DNA from 2 places in the Pseudoalteromonas sp. SiA1 genome. Region 1 is predicted to be linked to the other one. Evidence: riboswitches for the same ligand, from Rfam matches in the RefSeq annotation. Region 1 holds a riboswitch; the other holds the start of a gene.
What was found. A riboswitch is a leader RNA that binds a small molecule or an ion and turns the genes downstream of it on or off. The one in region 1 is predicted to bind cobalamin.
Positions count from the first base shown of each region.

Region 2: another riboswitch for cobalamin. It lies ahead of KK487_RS12700 (ABC transporter ATP-binding protein); the one in region 1 lies ahead of KK487_RS04010 (TonB-dependent receptor domain-containing protein).

Region 1 covers NZ_CP076084.1:864,280-868,962, reverse strand. The annotation lists gene KK487_RS04010 (TonB-dependent receptor domain-containing protein) at 1-1,826, opposite strand, end outside; cobalamin riboswitch at 1,864-2,029, opposite strand; gene KK487_RS04005 (YajQ family cyclic di-GMP-binding protein) at 2,317-2,799, opposite strand; gene KK487_RS04000 (VanZ family protein) at 2,951-3,301, shown strand; gene KK487_RS03995 (ketopantoate reductase family protein) at 3,294-4,196, shown strand; gene thiI (tRNA uracil 4-sulfurtransferase ThiI) at 4,488-4,683, opposite strand, start outside.
Region 2 covers NZ_CP076084.1:2,734,652-2,739,334, forward strand. The annotation lists gene KK487_RS12695 (FecCD family ABC transporter permease) at 1-795, opposite strand, end outside; gene KK487_RS12700 (ABC transporter ATP-binding protein) at 797-1,609, opposite strand; cobalamin riboswitch at 1,686-1,823, opposite strand; gene KK487_RS12705 (porin) at 1,874-2,803, opposite strand; gene KK487_RS12710 (LysR family transcriptional regulator) at 2,967-3,836, opposite strand; gene KK487_RS12715 (MaoP family protein) at 3,926-4,300, shown strand; gene KK487_RS12720 (response regulator) at 4,387-4,683, shown strand, end outside.

The DNA of each region.
Region 1 (4,683 bases):
AAGAAAGTTCTTCCTGCGCTGTTATAACCTAATAGCTTACCACTGGCAGCAAAGCCCGTCGCAGCAGTAAAATATTCTTCATCAGTAATATTCTCTATTCGAGCAGCTAACGACAAATTATCTAGCAACTGGTAATTGGCTGCTATATTAAATACCGTATAAGCAGCGAGCTCCGAGTCATAATACGCAATCGAAGGACGCGATGAGCGATATTGCATATCCAAGCTGGCATCAAAATCACCCCATGTTTTAGCGAGTTGATAATTAAACGATTCAGAAGGTCTACGTGGTAAATCGGTATTCGTTTTTTCATCTGTAGCGTCTAAAAAGCTAAAATTAACCGAGTGTTCAAAGCCTAGCGCTGAAAACTCTGCCGACAGCTCAAATCCCTGCATAGATACTTTATCTATGTTAGTGGCAATATATTTACCTGAGTCTGCATCATAATTATTACTAATCAAATTATTGATACGGTTATCGAAAATAGCAATATCATAACGGCCCCATTGGGTTTCTAAAGTTATACCAAGCTCATTATTTAAGGCTTCTTCAGGTTTAATATTATTGTTTGGTAAATAGTACGGGCTGTTAGTCACAAACGCATTAATTAACGAAGGAGCTCTAAATGCAGTACCGTGATTTAAACGTAGTGTTACATAGTTATTTGCTTTGTAACCAAGTCCTGTACTGTAAGTGTTTGCACGGCCATGGAAGTCATAATCATCGGTTCTAACAACCGCATTTGCTAACCATTTGTTATGGCTATAAAACGCGCCTATAAACAACGCCTTATTATCGCGTTTTTCTTCTGATGACGTTGCTGACGAGTTTGATAAATCCTCAGATAAATAATTAAAGCCACCCGATATATCAAGTTCTTCAGTAAGGGTATAAAGCCCTCGATATTCAAACTCAACACGCTCTGTGCTATACACTTGCTGCACATCGGTACCTGTTTGGGTATTTTCTTCTTGCGAAACGCTCACCGAAGTACTTTGGCTATATATATCTGAGGCTTTGTTCCAGCCTAGCTTAGCGGTGTAATTTTCAAAGTCGTAGGCATCGTTACCCCTTGCATTATCATATTGTGCTTCGCCTTCACTATACTGAGATTGCAGGCTCAATTGGCCTAGTTCAGCAAGCTCATAAGCTAAATTAAAGCCAATGTTTTTATTTTTGTAGCCATCATCATCATGATCTTTTGTGTACTCAGCCGCTGGATCTTTGCCAGTAACATCAAAACCATCCGTCTCTTCGTAGCCTAAATTATAATTAAAGCTAAGCGCCTCTTTTACAAGCCCACCAGCAAGCTGATAATTACTGTAGCTATGGCTGCCTAAAGTAGCCGAAAGCGAGTTATTTGAGGCTTTACGGGTGATAATATTAATTACTCCGGCTACCGCGTCTGAGCCATAAATAGCCGCTCTGGCACCTTTTATAATTTCAACACGCTCGATACTGTTAACTGGAATATTCGTCAGCGATACACTACCTGAACTTGCATCGCTCACTCTTACGCCATCAACCAATACTAAGGTATATTTAGCACTGGCCCCGCGAACAAATATATCTGCTTTTTGACCTAACCCACCATTACGAACAATATCTATCCCAGCAATAGTATTTAATATTGCAGGTAAGTCTCGATAATTCGCTTTTTCAATATCAGCGCGCTCGATAACTGCCACACTTGCTAATACATCATTTATAGGTTGTTCAAACTTATTAGCGGTTACTGTTATTGTTTCGATTGATTGTTCTGCAGCAGATACAGAAAAAGAGAGTGCAGCCGAAATGGCCATACCCAGTGCGGTTTTATTTAGCATCATGTCCCCTATCTTTGCCCACCGCAAAGATGTTAGTAAGTAAGATTAAATCAAGGCCGGTCTCCGGACTCAGTTACCATAATTTAATACAGCATAACTTTACCGTTGCGGGGGCAGTGTTGGGATTGACTTCATCAATGAAAACGCACCAACTTCCCGATTATCCTACTAAAAAAATCACACCATTGAAGTGTTTAGTAAGCACCTTGAAAATAGACTGCTATTGTTATCTGTTTACTAAAAAAAGTCAACGGACGTCTAAACATCTACAAATCCAAAGGTTCAAGATTCAGGATACGGGGTTCGGAGTTCGGAGTTCGGAGTTCGGAGTTCGGAGTTCGGAGTTCGGAGTTCGGAGTTCGGAGTTCGGAGTTCGGAGTTCGATAATTATCATAGATCCAAAAATAAAAAGCCAAACAATATAACGTGTTTGGCTAAATACATGTTGCTTTGAGCTAAGCGCCTATAGTGCCGAGCTCGAGGCAATAAATTAATCGCGGAAGTTTTTAAACTGAAATGGTTGACCTAAATCAGCAGTGCGTACAACTTGCATAGCCGCTTGTAAGTCATCACGCTTTTTACCTGTTACGCGAACTTCTTCACCTTGAATGGCCGCTTGTACTTTTACTTTAGAGTCTTTGATGGCTTTTACTACTTTTTTAGCCATGTCTTTTTCGATACCCTGTTTAAGTGCAACGTTACGAAAAACATTTTTGCCCGCACGAGAAATATCTTGTAGCTCTAAGCTTGCAACATCCATCCCACGTTTAGAGATTTTACTCGCTAAAATATCAAATAACTGCATTACCTGAGCATCTGCTTCAGCTTTTAATTTAATTGTTTTATCGTTTAGCTCTATTGATGCATCAACGCCTCTAAAATCAAATCGCGTTTCTAGTTCACGGTTGGCGTTATCAACCGCATTTTTTGCTTCGTTCATTTCTACTTCAGATACAATATCAAATGAAGGCATAGCGTTCTCCTAACTATCTAATCTTAATTTTATGCCGCAATTATAACGTTAAAATGATAAATCTTTACATTTTTCTGCATTTTGTTCAGGTGCGATACTAAATTAGTTTGATATACTGAGGCTTCTTTTTTATACGATTTTAGGAATTTTCGTGACAAGGCGTGTTTACCAAGCAATTTTTTTAATTAGTATTGTTGCGTTTACCTTCTTATTTGCTAAAGAGGTAAAGGGCGCGGCAAACTTATTTCCGCATGTTGATAAAGTAGCGCATTTTGGTATCTTCTTTTTACTTGCCATTATTATGGATAAAGCGTTTAAACTCCCATTATATGCACAAATACTATTACTCGCTGGTTACGGTGCAGCAATAGAAATTATGCAAGATAGCCTTCCTTACAGACAAGCATCACTGGCCGATTTTGTTGCCGATTTTATTGGTGCAGCGAGCTACTTTTTAGCTAAAGCCCTGTTAACACTGCGTAAAAAGAAGCATTATGGCTAACATACTTGTTGTAGGTGATGGCGCTATTGGCTTGTTATTTAGCCATTTTTTAGCCAAGCATCACGCTATATATATACTTACTCGAAAAGGCACAGTTAATACTCGCTTTTACAGCCACAGTAACGCTGCGTCTGAAAAAATTAACGCCACTTTTATCTCACAAGAGCAGTTATCTCAAACTCCTGAATTTGATATTGTTTTATTCACGGTAAAAGCGTTTGCAGTGCAACAAGCCTATGCTCAAGTAAAACCTTATCTAGGCAATAATACCCATATTATACTGAGTCATAATGGCATGGGTAATGTTGAACAATTAAATGAACAGCTAACAAAGCAGCAGTCGTTGTACTTTTTAACCACCAGCATGGCTGGATTTAAGTCAAACCCTAATATTGTGCAACATACCGGAAACGGGCAAAGTGTATTAGGGGGCTGTAATCAACTAGCTATTCAAAATATTCAACAGCTTAGTGCGCAATTACACACTATTCCGCAGTTAATTGTCAGTAACAATATTGAACAACTACGGTTTGAAAAGCTACTGGTTAATATTGCAATAAATCCATTAACCGCTCACCACAATATAAAAAATGGTCAGTTACGTGCACCGCAATACAGTAGTGCAATTATTAATTTATTAGCTGAGGCATGCCACATTGCAACCGCGCTAAAACTCAATATTAAGCTTATAGATGCCCTAGAGCGGGCTTACAAAGTAATGAGTTTAACTGCCGAAAATTACTCTTCGATGCATCAAGATGTAATGCATAATAGACAAACTGAGATCATGGCAATTTGTGGTTATATTAGTGAGCAAGGCAAGCGACATAATATTGCGACCCCGTATAACGACGCTTTACTTGCTGAAATTCTGGCAAAAAAAAGCGCGGAATAAATCCGCGCATTTAGGGTCTGTTGACCTTTCAAGGTTAAATTTGCAGCAGTCTGTTTGGTATTTAGGTAAGGCAGAGCCTATGTGGTGTGGTTATTCCCCATAAATAGGCGATAACGCAGCATCAATGCCAAACAGGCGCTGCCCGAAGGGTTCTGCCTAGGGGCGATTTACTCTTTGTTGCTCGATTTTTACTTAGCCCACTAGGTTACAAACCTCGCGCCGCGATTAAACCGCCCCTAGTTTGAACAAATTATAATCCGCAAAGGTCAACAGACCCAATATCTTAAGCCATCAAGGACGATATACTTTTACGGTGTTAAAGCCTTCTTCGTGAAGAATAAGCGCTTGTAATTGGCTCATTACTCCTTTTTGGCAATATAAGTAATAATCTTTACCTTTAGGTAAATCGCCAAACTTTGTTGCTAAGCGGAAAAACGGTAAGTGGATAACTTCAATACCTTCAATTTCCAGCGGCGCCGCATCTTCT
Region 2 (4,683 bases), 1.5 Mb from region 1:
CACCATTAAGCCAACAAAGCCAATTCCACCACACATAGCAACCAACACGGCTGTGATCAATGAGCTTAAAATAAGCATTAAAATTCGAAAGCGATGCACCCGAACACCAAGCGTTGTTGCGCTTTCATCACCTAACAACATGGCATTAAGTTGGCGTCTAAAACCTAACATAATGACTGTACATGTAATGATGACCAAGGCAGGTAATAACAGTGACGGCCATTGCGCCCTAGCAAAACTTCCCAAAGTCCAAAATAAAATAGCCGCGACGGCCTGCGGATCGCTCCAATAAAGTAACAAACTGGTAAAGGCGCTAAATAAAAATGATAAGGCCACCCCAGCCAATAACATCGACTCAACTTGGGCGTTGCGTTGACTGCCAGCAATTAAAATTAATAACCCCATTGCTACTAAACTGCCAATTAAGGCTGCTGCTGATAGCGCAATACCTGCGCCTATTCCAACAAAAGCCATTAATACTACGACTCCTAATGATGCTCCCGACGAAATACCAAACAAATAAGGGTCAGCCAATGGATTACGAGTAACTGTTTGTAATATCAATCCAGCAATCGCTAAACCGCTGCCGGCCAAAAAAGCCAGTAACGTACGTGGCATTCTTAATTCAATAATAATGCGGCTGGTAAATGAGGCCTCGCTTGAAAAAGTTAAGCTATGGTATACATCTGCGAGCGAGGTAGGGGCAGCACCAAAGCTCAATGCCACAAATAAACTAAATACAGCGCATAACAGTGCAATAATTAACGCCACACCATGGTTAGACATAATCGCCATGTTATTGGTATCCATAATAATAGGTAATATGGGGAATAGACTCACCATTGGACGCCGTTTGAGGGTGAGTATTAACTTGCGCGCAAACACCAAAAACCTCATCAAGCATTTGCTCGGTGATCACCTTATTAGGCTTTCCCGCTCTAGCGATTTCTCCGTTTTTAATAACCACTAACTCATCGCACATGGCTGCCGCTAAATTTAAATCATGAAATGAAGCAAACACAGTAATGCCCAAAGATTTAGCCAGCTCCATTAATTGAATTTGATATTTAACATCAAGGTGGCTTGTGGGTTCATCCATAATGAGTAGCTGTGGTTGCTGCACAATCGCTCTGGCAATAAGCGCTCGTTGCTTTTCACCGCCAGATAGTGAGTCAAATGACTGATTGCTATGAGATTCAAGCCCAACACGACTAATAGCCTGCGCTATTTTTTGTTTATCTGCTTGGATGGTCGAGCTAAATAGCGTTTTATGCGGGGTAAGCCCTAGAGCTACAACATCGAATAACGAGAGATTAAATTGCGACGGTGTTTCTTGTAGCACTACCGCAACTTGCTTGGCATAGTCTTCACTTTTTAGCTGCCAAATATCGGTATCGTTAAATTTAATCTCGCCTGCTGATGGCTGATTAAATCGATATAAGCACCGCAGTAAACTCGACTTTCCTGCCCCATTAGGGCCAATTAAACCAATAAATTTACCACGCTCAATGCTCACATTAATGTGCTTAAGAATTAATGTATTGTCCACTCGCCAAGAAACGTTGTTAACGGTTAAAAGCGGTAAGTTTAAAGAGGTGTGAGTGTGCAAAAAATTATCCTAGGCAGGGAAACACCCACACTCAGTACTAATACGTACCAAAAAGAAAATGAGTTAACCCGCTCGTTATATGAAGTTTTAAGGCATTTGTATCTGACTTACAGTAAAACTGATCACAGTTACGGGAATAGTTGAGGAGTTACACCTCATTCCAAATGCTTGGCTATTATGCGCAGATAAGTAAATAATTTAAAGCAAAAAAAAACCGCACTCAACTGAGTGCGGTTAAAAGGGAGTGTTTTAACTAAGGTTTAGTTAAAACTTATATTCCATACCTAAACCTAGGTAATCTTGGTCAACATTGTTGTCCATATCAAAGCTTGAGTAAAAGCCAAATACTTTAAGGTTTTTGTTTAGCTTATGGTCAACACCTACCGATACCGCGCTTTTATCATCGCTGTCATCAAAATCCATTGTTTGGTATTGCACTTTGAAAGTGTTGCTACCCATAAGATAAGCTGCATTCACTAAGTAACCGTCAGCCTCAGCGCTGCCATCTACTTTTTCTTGTGTTTGGTACATTGCGCCAAGTCTAAAATCTTCAATTTTACCTTGAACTGTTGCACGCACTACATCGTAACCATTGACTTCGCTATCAGCAGCAATGGCAGCATATACTGCGCTCTTTTTAAGGCCTGCATCACCGTAAGTTAACGCCACTGAGTAGCCATTTTTGGCATCTACGTCGTCTTCTGCAATAAATGACGCTAATACTTTAAAACCTTCATATGAGTTTGAAGCATAAGATACTGAGTTACCTAAACGATTTTCACCTTTAAAGGTATTTTTTATATCACCTTCAAGATCGTTGAAAAGATCTAGTTTCCCCTGCGCTTGCTTAAGCGCGGTGTCATTTCGGCCTATCACAACCTGACCAAATCCGCCTTTAAAGCCCACATATTGATTACGCGCTGAAATATTATCTTTATCGCCTTTTGAGTCAGCATCAGACACATCAACCTGAAATTCAAACTTATAAACAGCTTCTAAACCGTCTGAAATTTTTTCAGACCCTTTAAGTCCAAAACGAGATGCATTACTTTTAATTTCAGTAAAAGACCCTTCACCATCATCAGATGATTGAACGGTTACATTTGCTTTACCGTAAATGTCTACCTCTGCAAGTGCATTAAAAGATAAACCACTAAGTAGGGCTAAGCATAAGCTCGATTTTGCAAATTTCATGTTATTTCCTCGATAATCACAATAGACTAATTTTTAAAACAGCAGCAGTGTGTCACCACTAAATGACAAAAATATTACAAAGGACACATTTTTGTCTTTTTAAGTTAATAAAACTGCATTAAATCTGAAATCAAAATAACATGTAAAATAAACTGCCTACCGACTACTTACTTTGTTTCAACAAACTCGGTGTCATTTGCGACAACAAATTAACCAAAGTTTCTATCAACTCTTTCTGTTCGTTATCTCTATGATAGGCAACAAATACATCTCTTGAGGTATTTTCTACCCCTTTTACATGAAAAAGTTCGCCTTTTTCTAAATGATCTTTAACTAATACCTGTGGAATAAACGCACTACCGCCACATTGCAGTATTAAATCAAGCGCTATACGCCCTGTACTGGTTCTAAAATAAGGCGGTGTTTTACCGGTAAACTGACGCGCATGCCAAAGAGAAAACGTGGTTCCCCAATCAACATACACATATTGATTATCAAAAAAGTTATCACTGGTTGCCGTATCGTAACCACTCACCGGAATAATGGGCAGTTCACAAATACGTTCAACCACAAGTTCATCAACTTTAGGAGGATCAAATAAAATAGCTAAATCAAGGGTGCGCTCCAACAATAAGCGAGTGCTTTCTTGTTGCGCTTTCACTTCTGCCACCAGCGATACACCAGGCATCGCCGATACAATATTTGTAATACCAAACTGTAAAAATGCATCCCAAATATTAGGCGTACCTGCTAAGCTAATTTGCTTATGCATATTATCTGCAAGTGCAACATCCACTTTGGCTCTTTGCATCCCAGTAATAATCATTTGCGCATGCGGTAACAAACGCTCACCTGGGGCGGTGAGTTGAATATTATTACGCTGACGAATAAATAAATTTACGCCTAAGCCCTGCTCTAGTTGGCGAATTCTAAAACTCACCGCAGACTGCGTTATGTATAGGTTTTCTGCCGCTTTACCAAAATGGCGAGTACGCACCACTTCAACAAATGTTTTTAATAAATCTATGTCCAATTTTTTATCCTCACGATAAAAATTTTTTGTTTAAAAAAATAGCGATTATGTCCCATACTCCAGCTAATAATTGGTATGAGGGTACAGCTATGAGCAATGATATTTCACTACTTCGTCAAGCATTCGTAAGTCAACGTCAATTTTATGATGACCAAAACTTTCCACGCGGATTTAGCCGCAGCGGACACTTTACCCTGTTAGAGGCAAGTATTTTAGAACAGCACGGTGTTGTTTTAAAAAGCCTGTATAACAAAACAGTTGAGCCACAAAACGAACATCAGCAACAATTTGTAAATGCTGTCAGTGGCATAATAGAGCCAAGTAACCCAATTGAGCGAGCATGGGTTAAATATTTAAAGTTAACAACCTGCAAAACAAAATTCCATACATTATTTGGACGCTCAAAAATTTCAGGGCCAACACCAATAAGCCAAGATTATTATTCTGAGGCAGACAATCTATAAGTCACTACAATAGTTGCTTTTTGGCGTTTTAGCAGTTACAACTTGTATAAGCAAACAATTTTGCAAAATTTAAACAAGGCTGTTACGTGACGCACAGAATACTTATTGTTGAAGACACTCCTACTATTGCGCGAGTGCAAAAGCATATCGCGCAAAAAGTCGGCTACGAGGTTGATATTGCTCAATCCTTGGCTGAGACTAAAGAGCTTATAAGTAAGCACCATTATTTTTGCGCAGTGGTCGACTTTATATTACCTGACGCGCCACAAGGTGAAGCTGTTCCATGCACCATTGCAGCAGATATTCCTACCATAGTGATGACAGGCAATATCGATAAGCATACCCGTGACACCGTTGAAAAATACCCCATTATTGATTACATC